DNA from 3 places in the Alteromonas sp. RKMC-009 genome. Region 1 is predicted to be linked to each of the others. Evidence: predicted binding sites of a transcription regulator. Region 1 holds the regulator's gene; each other region holds the start of a gene.

Region 1 (4,266 bases):
GCAAAGCAGTGAAGAATTAGCCGAACTTCTCTTCCAGTTACGCCATAAGCGTCTAATATTAATAGACACGGCTGGTTTCAGTCAGCGCGACAGTCGTTTAATTAAGCAACTTGGTCAATTTAATCACGGACAAATGCAACCTGTCCGTAAATACCTGGTTGCGCAGGCAAATACCCAATATCCTGCATTGCAACGCATCATTGAAGCGTATAATTCCGTTAAGCTTGACGGATGTATCTTCACGAAAGTTGATGAATGCTACAGTTTGGGTGAGGTTTTAAGTGTTGCTGTTGAACAGCAATTGCCAGTTAGTTATGTGACCGACGGGCAGCAGGTACCTGAAGATATTAAAGTTGCTGATGCAAAATCTCTCGTATCTGCCGCTGCAAAGCTTTATAAAAAGTACGGTTTGAATCATACTAAGCGTAATCATGAAGTTAATTCAGTTCAGGCAGTATGATCGAAGATCAAGCGAGTAGCTTACGAAAGATGAATCAATCACGCCTCATAAAGGTTATTGCCGTTACCGGCGGCAAAGGTGGTGTTGGTAAAACCAACATTACATTAAACACGGCGATTGCTATGGCCAAGCAAGGTAAGCGGGTCATGGTACTCGATGCCGACTTAGGATTAGCGAACGTTGACGTCATGCTGGGTTTGCGTGTTGAGAAGAACCTTTCTCACGTATTATCCGGTGAATGCACACTTGATGATGTTCTGGTAACCGGACCTCACGGTATTAAAATAGCTCCGGCGACTTCAGGTACTCAGGCAATGACCGAGTTATCGCCTACAGAACATGCCGGATTAATCCGTGCTTTCAGTGAGTTACGGTCGCAGATTGACGTGCTGATTGTAGATACCGCTGCCGGTATTTCCGATATGGTACTGAGTTTCTCCCGTGCCTCGCAGGACATCATGGTAGTGGTTTGTGACGAACCGACTTCTCTGACCGATGCCTATGCACTGATTAAAATATTGAACCGTGAACACGGTGTGTTCCGCTTCAAAATTGTGGCAAACATGGTTCGGGACATTCGTGAAGGGCAGGAATTATTCAGTAAATTATCAAAAGTGACAGGCAGATTCCTGGATGTGGCACTAGAATTGGTGGCAACTGTACCTTTCGACGAAAATATTCGTCGGGCAGTCAGAAAGCAAACCGCTATTGTGGATGCATTTCCCGGTTCTCCTGCGGCCGTCGCGATTAGTCAGTTAGCCACCAAAGCGCTTAACTGGCCGGTACCGGCTCAGCCGGGTGGTCACCTGGAATTTTTCATTGAACAACTGGTGACGAAGCAAGCAGTAGGAAGCCAACGTTGAATAGTAAAGCGGCAGCTTACCAGCAGCAGACCGACAAGTCGCAGCTGGTCGAGCGCCATGCATCCCTTGTAAAACGTATTGCCCATCACCTGATGGCGCGTTTGCCTGCCAGTGTGCTGGTGGATGACCTGATTCAGGCAGGGATGATCGGATTGCTGGAAGCAGCCAGAAATTTCGACGGCTCGAAAGGGGCCAGTTTCGAAACCTTCGCAGGTATCCGTATTCGTGGTGCTATGCTGGATGAAATCCGTAAGGGCGACTGGACACCCCGTTCAGTGCATAAAAATAGCCGTGCTATTACGGAAGCCATAACACAAGTTGAAAGAGAAACTGGCAGAGACGCGCGTGATACAGAAATTGCTGCTAAGCTAAATGTCAGTATTAATGATTATCATCAAATGCTTAACGAGGTGAATGCCGGTAAACTTGTCGGTATTGAAGACCTGGGTGTATCAGAAGATGTAATCAGCACAGAACAGAATAAAGGTAATGATTCACCCCTCGAAGATTTAATGCAGGGGGCGTTTCAAAAGGCGTTGGCACATGCCATCACAACATTACCTGAACGGGAAGCAATTGTACTGTCCCTGTACTATGATGAAGAACTGAATTTACGTGAAATCGGTGAAGTTCTTGAAGTCAGTGAGTCAAGGGTCAGCCAGATTCATAGCCAGGCCATGTTAAAACTAAAAGCCCGAATGCAATCATGGCAGGCAGAAGAATAAAACATACTAATATTAATAACGATTGATAATCCTCACCGGAGGCTATTTTGGACAAGAGTATGAAAATTCTTGTAGTAGACGACTTCTCTACTATGAGACGAATCATAAAGAACCTGCTTAAAGATCTTGGATTTTCCAATATTCAGGAAGCTGACGATGGAAGTACGGCCCTCCCCATGCTCCAGCAAGGCGACTTTGAATTTGTCGTGACCGACTGGAACATGCCAGGTATGCAGGGTATCGACCTGTTACGCGCTATACGTGCTGACGACAAACTCAAGCATTTGCCAGTATTGATGGTGACAGCTGAAGCGAAAAAAGAGCAAATCGTTGCTGCAGCACAGGCAGGTGTAAACGGATATGTTGTGAAGCCTTTCACAGCCGCTACACTTAAGGAAAAACTCGACAAGATTTTTGAGCGTTTAGGTTGATCCAGCCGCTCCCGCCAGAGAAGAGGATTACTGGATGTCTCCTACTAAAAAAGTCCCTATTTCGCTCGAAGAAGCAAAACAACTGGTAGCATATCTTGAGCAGGGTGATGATGAATCCGCCAACGCCCTGCTTGAGGCCGTATCTGCCAAAGAGTCTGTCGAACTTTTTGCTGAAGTTGGCAAACTTACCCGTCAACTTCATGACGCCCTCAACACCTTCCAGTTAGACGAGCGTATTGCTGGTCTGGCTAATGATGATATTCCTGATGCGCAAACGCGTCTCACCTACGTAATTGAAGAAACTGAAAAAGCGGCTAATACTACAATGGACGCTGTTGAGTCCTGTATGCCAATTGCTGAATCTTTATCAGACCGGATCACAACCCTTGAGCCTGAATGGCAAAAGCTTATGACCCGTCAGATTGAGCTCGGTGAATTCAAGAGTTTATGTATGGATATCGACGCCCTGTTTAAGGACATGTCGAAAGATTCTTCTAAACTTAACAGCCTTTTGACCGAAGTATTAATGGCACAGGGTTATCAGGATTTGACAGGCCAGGTTATTCGCAGAGTGATTGACCTGGTGAAAGAAGTCGAAGACAGCCTTGTGAACATGCTGACCGTGTTCGGTGAACGGGATGCACCTGTTAAAGCACAGAGCACCACGAACAAGCCGGACGCTGTTGAAGCGGAAGGGCCAATCATGAACGCTGAGAAGCGGGATGACGTAGTACAAGGCCAGGATGACGTGGATGATCTCCTGTCGAGCCTTGGTTTTTAGGGGAGCGAATGAATGTCGTTTGATGTTGATGAGGATATATTACAGGACTTTCTGGTCGAAGCCGGAGAAATCCTGGAACAATTACAGGAACAGTTAGTTGACCTGGAGAATAATCCGGAAGACGCTGACCTCCTCAACGCGATTTTCCGTGGATATCACACGGTAAAAGGTGGCGCAGGTTTCTTATCTCTGACTGAACTGGTTGAGATTTGTCACGGCGCAGAAAACGTCTTTGACGTAATGCGTAATGGCCAGCGTACACTGACGCCGGAATTAATGGATGTCATTCTGCAAGCGACAGACGTCGTAGTGGAAATGTTTGAGCGGGTAAAAGCCCGTGAGCCACTCGAAGCCGCTGATTCAAATCTTGTTGATGTTCTGCATAAGTTGAGCAAGCCAGAAGCCCCCGGCGAAAATATTTTTGGCGGGGAAACGGCAGCACCGGCAGAAGAAGTGCCGGTAGCAGAAGAACCTGAGCTGATAGTTGAAGAGGTACCGGTTGCACCGGAAGCCGCCGCTGTTGCAGAGCCTGCCGGTGATAACAGCATTGAAGATATCAGCGAAGATGAATTTGAAGCATTACTGGACCAGCTGCATGGTTCCGGTGCGCCCGGCAGACCGTCGGCAGATGCACCTGCAAAGCCAGCTGCACCTGCGCCCGCTCCGGCAGCAGCCGCTGGCGGAGATGGCGAAGATATCACCGATGATGAATTTGAGGCTCTGTTAGACGAGCTTCACGGTAAAGGACAGTTTGGTGGCGATGCCGCACCTGCCGCTACACCGGCGGCCGCAGCACCGGCAGCGGAACAGGCTGCAGCCGGTTCTGACGGTGACGAAATCACCGATGACGAATTTGAAGCTTTGCTTGACCAGTTACACGGTAAAGGTCAGGGACCCGGCATTGCCGGTGGTGTTGAAGTCGACACTCAGGCAACCAAAGCCGTTCAGGCTGCCAAAGCGGAACAGTCTAAACCTGCAGAGCCTGCCAAGCCGGCTCAACCTGCTA
Region 2 (4,266 bases), 890 kb from region 1:
AAATCGATGTAGCCGTCATCATTGTCGTCAATAATTTTGAACCCTTCTTCCACATGGCTCATTTTCGTTTTCGGCGACAATACGGTCAGCAGTTCAATAAATTCAGGCAGATCGATTTGACCGTTACCGTCTTTATCAAAGAAGCTGAAATCACTTTTGATTTCTGCGATTTTTTCTTCTGTAAGTTGGGTGCTCACTTAATGTCCTGATTAATTACGACTTATGAACAAAGTGTACAACCCAACTTCCCGGCTGTCTACTTAACCTGTGCCTGTTTTGCTGCCAGCGCACGTTGACGCTGCTCTTCTGCTTTTTCCTGACGACGTTTTTCCATTGCCAGTCTTGCATCAGAACCCACGTGCTCTTCGCTGCGTGCTTTCGCCAGCTGAACCTGTTTTTCACGCTCGCGGAAGCGGGCAATCTGGTCGTCACTGTGTGTACCGTGACAATGAGGGCAACTCACACCCGGCTCGTACTTATCAGACTGTTTGTCTTCTTCAGTAATCGGTAAACGACACGCATAGCAGGCATCATACTGACTTTTCTGTAAATCATGATTCACCGCAACACGGTTATCAAATACAAAACAGTCACCTTCCCATAAAGACTCTTCTGCCGGTACATCTTCCAGATATTGCAGAATACCGCCTTCCAGGTGATAAACCTCGTCAAATCCCTGCTCTTTCAGATAAGCCGTGGATTTCTCACAGCGGATACCGCCGGTACAGAACATGGCCACCTTCTTATGTTTTTCCGGGTCCATGTTATCTTTCACATAGTCAGGAAATTCACGGAAGGTCTTTGTGTTTGGATCGACGGCATGTTTGAAAGTACCGATTTCAATCTCGTAATCGTTGCGGGTATCAATAACCAGCACGTCAGGATCACTGATAAGGTCGTTCCAGTCTTTGGGTTTCACGTATGTACCCACCGTATGGCGGGGATCAATACCTTCCACACCCATTGTCACAATCTCTTTTTTCAGTTTTACCTTGGTGCGGTAGAACGGCTGCTCGTCATGCAGGGATTCTTTGTAAGAGATAGGGTTGATTCGCGGATCGCTGTTCAGATAAGCGAGTAAATTATCAATCCCTTCCCGGGGACCGGAAACTGTGCCGTTGATGCCTTCGCTGGCAAGCAATAATGTGCCTTTGATACCCTGCTCTTCCATCTTTTCGAGGAGCGGCTGGCGCATAGCTTCGTAGTTTTCAAGCGCAACGAATTTGTACATCGCGCAAACGATATATTGAGTCATTTTATATTTACCTTTGCTGATTGGAGCGTAAGACCAGTGCAAATTGCGGCGCGAAATATACCAGAACGTCTGCGATTTTCCAAATCAGCTCAGGACCTAACAAAAAATAAGCGTTTTTCAGGCAGTCAGCAATGAGGAAGAACCACTTATCACCTCATCCAGCATAGTTTCGTCTACTGGTTCCGGCGTGCGGGAAATATGCTGCAACCGCATACGGGTTGCCAGACTGCAATTTTCCTTAACTTCGGGAGGAATGAGCGTGGCATTGTCATGGGCACTTAACGGATCAGGATGCATAGACTGCCATAATGAAAAGGCCGCCGCTGAGCCGGAATTCGCCATCTTTGCCGTAGTATTGAGCGCCAGATAGTCTGCATCAGAGGGTTTAAGCGGTGACCGTTTATAGTGATTCAGACGGTCGGGAAAATGAGGATCGCCGGTAACCCCGTCTGCCTCTGCGGGTAACAGTGAAAAGTGCTCAGCACCGGGCTGACAATGCATGGCAAGGAAAAGGGAGAACTGCGCGCCTTTACCTGCCGCACGGGCAAGCTCCCCGTTCCATTCACGATCAGGGATCAGTGCCGGTAGCCGGCCAGAGTCAAAGGGTAAATCAGGTGTACTCATACTGTGCTTATCGGCATTGACCGGGATAACTAAAGACAGATCCGTACAAATTTACATACTTGAACTTTAGGCGTAATGGTCCGATCATTATACTAAAGTCTGGTTTCAGGGTAACAGGTAGATGAATTACGCAGATAAACGTGTACTGATTATAGAAGATCAGCGCCCTTTTCTGCTGGTTTTGCGGGGTCTGCTGCATTCTATGGGTGCAACCGAAGTTGTCACGAAATCCTCCGCAGAGCAGGCGTTATCCCTGTGCCGGAAACGCAAGTTTGATATCATCATCAGCGACCTTCATCTGGGCTCTGACAAAAAGAACGGTTTTGAATTTATCGAAGAGCTGCGTAGTCAGAAACTTGCAAAACCCTCAGCCATTGTGATGTTGATCAGTGCTGACAGCACCCGCCCCTTCGTACTGGGCTCTATTGATCGCGGACCTGACGACTACCTGATAAAACCCTTTTCCCAGAACCAGCTGAAAACCCGTCTTGAACGTGCCTGGAAAAAACGCCAGGCCCTGCTGCCCGTTTATCATGCGCTCCATGAAGGCGATACTGCCCTTGCCCGAAAGCAGGCGGAAAAGTTACTTGCTACTAACCGGCCTTACCGTGGTTCGGTTGCACAACTGCTCACCGGCATTTGCTGGCAACAGAAAGATTTCGCCGGTGCTCTGAATGTACTGAGCGATTTTGATACAGACAGACCTGTGCCCTGGTTGCAACTGGCACTGGCTAAAAACTGGTTAAAAATGAATGAGCGGGACAAGGCCCTTTCTATGGCACAAAGTGTTCTGCAACGTAACCGTTTCAGTGCCGAAGCTTATGACGTGGTGGCAGAATGCCAGTTACTCAATAACGACACTGAGCGGGCTGCAGAAACCATACGTCATGCCATCAAAATTTCCCCTTACTGCACAGAGCGTCATCACATTGCCTGTCATATCGCCCGTCAACACAAAGATTTTGTGCTGGCCAGTGAAAGTGCGCAGGCAATCTGGTTGTTGTCCCGAAAAACGGTGAAAGAGCATGCGGATATCTGGTGCAGCTACATTCGCAGTATTCTGGAAGTAGCGGAAAACGCTGAAGATAAGAAAACCCGTAACCGCTATCAGCAGGAAGCTCATCTTGCCGTGCAGCGGGGTAAATTTGACGATTACCTCAGCCGTAATAACGACGAATTCGATTTCGTGATCTATGAACAAATATTCACAGCCAGGCTTCACAGTATTGAAGGAAAGCTCATTGAAGCCAAGCGGGCGTTGAACAGTGGCCAGGAAGCGATACAGCAAAAATACGAGTCTTATCCGCAAACCTATGCGCCGGACAGTTTAAAAGTGATGTATGCCATCGGCGAATATGATGAAGCAGACGCTCTGGTGAATGTAATTCGATCAGGTAATGTGCACGATTCTGTAAGACAGATGCTGGATACCGACAAGCAAAAGGCTGCTGAAAAACAACAGCTTTACTCTATGCATAACAAAGAAGGCATTGAACATTATCAGCAGGGCGATTTTAAAGCGGCACGCACGTCTTTCACCAAAGCCCTGCAGTTTGCGCCGGTGAATACCGGGGTTGCCCTCAACCTGCTGCAATGCGTGATTAAACTGCTGAACACCGATACTAAAGAGCAGCCGGCTTTATTAACAGACAGCAAGCGGTTACTGAAACTGCTGGATGGTATGTTCATGAAGCCTCAGTTCCTGCAAAAGTTTGAGGAACTGAGAGCAGAATTATCAGGGCTTACCGGAAAGGCTGCCTGATAACACTTTGACAGGCTTTTTCTTTCCCAGCGCGGCCATCATCGAGCCGGTGACCACCAGTAATGCCCCGCCATATGCAACCGTGTCCAGTTCCGGCTGGTGAAAGGTATCAGGCATAATTTTCTCAGCTAACGTCATACTGATAAAAGTAAAGACCGGTTGTACTGCCAGCACGGCGGATACCTTAGACGCATACCAGACACGCATCGCCTCGGTGAAAGCTCCATAGGCAACCAGTGTATTCAGGCAGCAAAACACCAGTGCAGCCATTTGCAGACCGTCCATGGACATCAGCTCTGTCGGGGTACTCAGCGGAATAAGTAACAGGCCACCTGCGGCATACATAATGAGTGTGAGTTGTCTTGCTGATAAAGTGCGTAACAATGGTTTTTGCGCCAGTGCATAAATAGCCCATGCGACAGCTGAACCGGCGATGATGAACAGGCCGGCAATGCTTTCTGTTTCTGAGGCAAATATTTGAGGCAACCGCTGATTGAAAAACAATCCCAACCCGAGGATCAGAAGTCCCGCACCGGCAAACTGCACTTTGGTAAACGACTCTTTATACAACAACACCCCGCCGGTCATCAGCACAAATGGCGCGATTTGCATGAGAACCTGGGCA
Region 3 (4,266 bases), 1.6 Mb from region 1:
CGACCATGCCATTAACATCATGGCCGTCAATGGGACCAATGTAATTAAACCCGAGCTCTTCAAAAATAGTGCCCGGCACTACCATGCCTTTGATGTGCTCTTCTGCACGGCTGGCAAACTCTTTAATCGGCGGAACATTACTCAGCAGCTTTTTACCGCCATCGCGGATTTTATTGAAAAAGTTACCGGTAAGCAGACGGGCCAGGTGACTGTTCAGTGCACCGACATTTTCCGAGATAGACATCTCATTGTCGTTAAGTACCACCACCAGGTCTTTGTTTATGTCCCCGGCATGGTTCAACGCTTCAAACGCCATACCTGCTGTCATCGCACCGTCGCCGATAACAGCAACCACTTTACGGTCTTTGCCTTCTTTATCTGCTGCGACAGCCATACCCAGTGCGGCGCTGATGGATGTAGACGAGTGACCGACAGCAAAGGTGTCGTACTCACTTTCCGGGGGCCACGGGAACGGGTGCAGACCATTTTTTTGTCGGATCGTCGACATGCGGCCGGCACGGCCGGTCAAAATTTTATGCGGGTAAGCCTGATGGCCAACATCCCACAATAAACGGTCGAATGGGGTGTTATACACATAGTGTAAAGCCACGGTCAGTTCTACTGTGCCAAGGCCGGAAGCAAAATGGCCACTGGTCTGACTAACTGAAGCCAGTAAAAACTGTCGCAACTCATCAGCCAGTTCACGGAGTTTTTCCTGTGGCAGCTTTCTGAGTTCATCCGGCGTCAGTGCCTGTGCCAGAACAGGATAGTGCGTTAATTCTAAACTCATTGTTATCGTTTCATTATGTTGTTTAGCATAAATCAGTATGTCCGTTTTACCATCAGGTCCGTAAACTCAGACAGCAATCCGGTATTGTAGGGCAAACTGTCTAAAGCTTGAAGGGCACTGGCATGAAGACGGTTTAATTCAGCCTTCGCCTGTGCCATTCCCAGTAATGCCGGAAACGTATTTTTGCCAAGTTCAATATCGGAACCCTGCGGTTTGCCGGTGACTTCGGCATCACCTTCCACATCCAGAATGTCATCCTGAATTTGAAAGGCCAGTCCCATGTCTCCCGCGTAACCCGTCAGTGCTTCCCGGTGCTCCGGTTTAAGATCACTGCAAAGTACCGTAATCATTTCCGCGCAGGCCTGCAGCAATGCGCCGGTTTTAAGGCGATGCAGGCGGGTAAGGGACGCAATGTCTATCGTGGAACCGGTAGCTGCAAGGTCTATCGCCTGGCCACCGCACATGCCGGCGTATCCAGAGGCTCTGGCAAGAATACTGACCAGTTTTGCGCGCTGACCATTGGCGAAGTCGCTCATGGGAGCATCAGCAAGAATACTGAACGCCAGGGTTTGCAAGGCATCTCCGGCAAGGATAGCCGTCGCCTCATCAAACTGAATGTGACAGGTGGGCTTTCCGCGGCGAAGATCGTCATCGTCCATTGCCGGCAGGTCGTCATGAGCCAGAGAATAAGCATGAATGCATTCTATCGCCATGCTCACTGCGGCCTGATCCTGACCGGGAATATCCAGTGTGTTACCGATGATATGTACCAGTAACGGACGCATACGTTTGCCACCGGCAAGGAGCGCATATTCCATGGCTGCGCGAAGTTGTGGTGCGTGATCAGGAAGTGCGGCAACGAGGCGCAGCAAGCTTTCGTCAGTGTCGTGCTTAATCTTCTGACGTAAGCTGTCAATATTTGTCATGAATTACCTGTATAACAAGGTGGAGCGGAGCGGTCTCTCCGCCAGATTTTATCAGTCTTCAGAAGGGGTGAAATCAACCAGCGTTTGTTCACCTTGCTCAGCGAGCAATATTTTGACTTTCTGTTCTGCCTGCGCGAGAGCCTGTTGACTCAGACGGGATAATTTTACGCCACGTTCGAATTTTTCTAAAGCTTCATTCAGCGGCAATTCTCCCGATTCCATTTCCGTCACGATGGCTTCAAGTTCTGCCAGTGATGCTTCAAAAGAGGGCGCAGATGGCGTTTTTTCTGTGGTCACGTCGGATATCCGGTGCAGTTTTAATGATAATCGCGCACATTAACCGGGCAGGCACGCGGGGTCAATTGGTTTGTCCTGTTCCTGTGTGGTCAAACGGCGGGTATCTCTCTGGTTTTATTGACGATACCTAATAATCAGCATTCATCTGGTAATCTTGTATTTTGATTATAGAATTCATAATACCGGCCGATAGAGTTAATGGCATCGCGATAAGAGAGTTTTTTGAGGAGCAATAAGTGGATTTAGCAACCGTCATAGGCATGTTAGGTGGTATCGGCTTTATTGTCATGGCCATGATCCTGGGTGGGGATTTGGGCATGTTCGTCGATGTTGCCTCAGTGCTCATTGTATTCTGTGGTTCTATCTTCGTAGTGATGTCTCAGTTTACGCTGGGTCAGTTTTTCGGTGCCGGTAAAGTGGCCGGCAAAGCATTCATGTTCAAAATCGATCCGCCGGAAGTGCTGATTGAAAAAATCGTTGAAATGGCAGATGCGGCCCGTAAAGGCGGGTTTCTCGCACTGGAAGAAGCCGAAATCGATAATGCCTTTATGCAAAAGGGCGTAGATATGCTGGTAGATGGCCACGACATTGAAGTGGTCAGAGAAACGCTGAAAAAAGATATTCAGATGACCACTGAGCGCCATGAGTTCGGTGGTTCTATTTTTAAAGGTCTGGCCGATGTTGCGCCGGCGATGGGGATGATCGGTACACTGGTTGGTCTGGTTGCCATGCTATCAAACATGGATGACCCAAAATCAATCGGTCCTGCCATGGCGGTAGCACTTTTAACAACGCTTTACGGTGCCTTCCTGGCAAACGTTATCTGTTTGCCGATTGCCGCTAAACTGGAAAACCGTAAAGAGGAAGAGAAACTTAATCAGTCTCTGGTCCTTGACGGTATCGTCGGTATTGCTGACGGTCAGAACCCGAAAGTCATTGAGGGAATTTTGAAAAACTACATCGCTGCCGGCAAACGTGGCGGCGGGGACGAGGAGTAATCTGCTATGTCAGATGAATGCCCTAAATGTCCCCCTCCCGGCCTGCCGGCGTGGATGGGGACGTTCGCTGACCTGATGTCACTGTTGATGTGCTTCTTCGTTCTGCTGCTGTCTTTCTCGGAAATGGATGTACTGAAATTTAAGCAAATCGCCGGCTCTATGAAGTTTGCCTTCGGCGTGCAGAATAAAATTGAAGTTAAAGACATTCCCAAAGGAACCAGTGTTATCGCGATGGAGTTTCGCCCGGGCCGTCCGGATCCGACGCCTATTGAAACCATTCAGCAGCAAACCATCGATATGACTCAGCCAACGCTGGAGTTTCAGGCAGGCGATGAGGACTCATCCGGTGGCCGGCAAACACAGCGCGGGTCCCAGCGTGGTGGTCAGGCTCAGCAAACTGCATCAGACTCTGCGGCTTCATCATCACAAAGCTCTGACAAAGAGCAGGACAACGAAATGATGAAGAAGGTGGCTGAACAACTGCAAAAAGAAGTGGCGGACGGCTCTATTGAAATGGAGTCTTTGGGTCAGCAACTGACAATCCGGATCAGAGAAAACGGTTCATTTTCCGCAGGTTCGGCATTTTTGCAGCCTCAGTTTAAGCCCGTGTTGAGAAAAATTGGCACTTTACTCGCAGAAATGCCCGGTGAAATAGAAATATCAGGACACAGTGACGGCCAGCATATTGCCAATGAGTTGTACCGCTCTAACTGGGATTTGTCAGCACAACGCGCTGTGGCCGTGGCGGAAGAGATCCGCAAAGCGCCGGGATTTGATGAGTCACGCATGTCCGTGACCGGTCTGGCTGACACCAAACCTCTGGTTGAAAACGCAGCCACTGCTGACGACCGTGCCCGCAACCGCCGGGTAGAAATTAACATCAATCAGGGCAAACCGTTATTGTCTGAACCTATTTCGGTACTGGAAGAATAGCAGGGCGGGAGAAGGGCGCAGCGCTGAAGCGCTACGCTCCCCGTTGTATTGTGTCTCTGAAGTGAGGTTTTGACAGGACCAGCTGAACTGTGGAGATAGTCCGTTCCAGAAATCCGCCTTCGCAATATTTAAGATAGTAAGTCCACATGCGCATGAAGCGCTCGTCATAACCATCCTGCATCAGCGGCTCTTTGGCATTGATGAAAGCTTTGTACCAGTCATCCAGCGTCCTGGCATAATCCAGCCCGATATCCTGTAAATCTCTTACAGATAAATCACTGAAACGTTTGAGGTAGTCGTTGATAACCAGCTGCGAGGGCAG

The links. Region 1 encodes FliA, which starts transcription of late flagellar genes. Its sites were predicted from a motif close to CTAAAGNTNNNNNNNNNNNNGCCGATA; they were not measured.
Region 2: a site for FliA is predicted at 1,888-1,914, ahead of DS731_RS10625 (VC2046/SO_2500 family protein). Genes of this name have one in related genera too.
Region 3: a site for FliA is predicted at 2,179-2,205, ahead of pomA (flagellar motor protein PomA). Genes of this name have one in related genera too.

The regions. Positions count from the first base shown of each region.
Region 1 is NZ_CP031010.1:1,517,337-1,521,602, forward strand. Features, by position in the region: gene flhF (flagellar biosynthesis protein FlhF) at 1-460, shown strand, start outside; gene DS731_RS06585 (MinD/ParA family protein) at 457-1,323, shown strand; gene DS731_RS06590 (RNA polymerase sigma factor FliA) at 1,320-2,048, shown strand; gene cheY (chemotaxis response regulator CheY) at 2,096-2,479, shown strand; gene DS731_RS06600 (protein phosphatase CheZ) at 2,514-3,260, shown strand; gene DS731_RS06605 (chemotaxis protein CheA) at 3,273-4,266, shown strand, end outside.
Region 2 is NZ_CP031010.1:2,406,794-2,411,059, reverse strand. Features, by position in the region: gene DS731_RS10635 (EF-hand domain-containing protein) at 1-197, opposite strand, end outside; gene trhO (oxygen-dependent tRNA uridine(34) hydroxylase TrhO) at 257-1,255, opposite strand; gene DS731_RS10625 (VC2046/SO_2500 family protein) at 1,373-1,879, opposite strand; gene DS731_RS10620 (response regulator) at 2,001-3,641, shown strand; gene DS731_RS10615 (DMT family transporter) at 3,615-4,266, opposite strand, start outside.
Region 3 is NZ_CP031010.1:3,154,584-3,158,849, reverse strand. Features, by position in the region: gene dxs (1-deoxy-D-xylulose-5-phosphate synthase) at 1-790, opposite strand, end outside; gene DS731_RS14030 (farnesyl diphosphate synthase) at 823-1,716, opposite strand; gene xseB (exodeoxyribonuclease VII small subunit) at 1,768-2,013, opposite strand; gene pomA (flagellar motor protein PomA) at 2,250-3,011, shown strand; gene DS731_RS14015 (flagellar motor protein MotB) at 3,018-3,944, shown strand; gene DS731_RS14010 (SAM-dependent methyltransferase) at 3,976-4,266, opposite strand, start outside.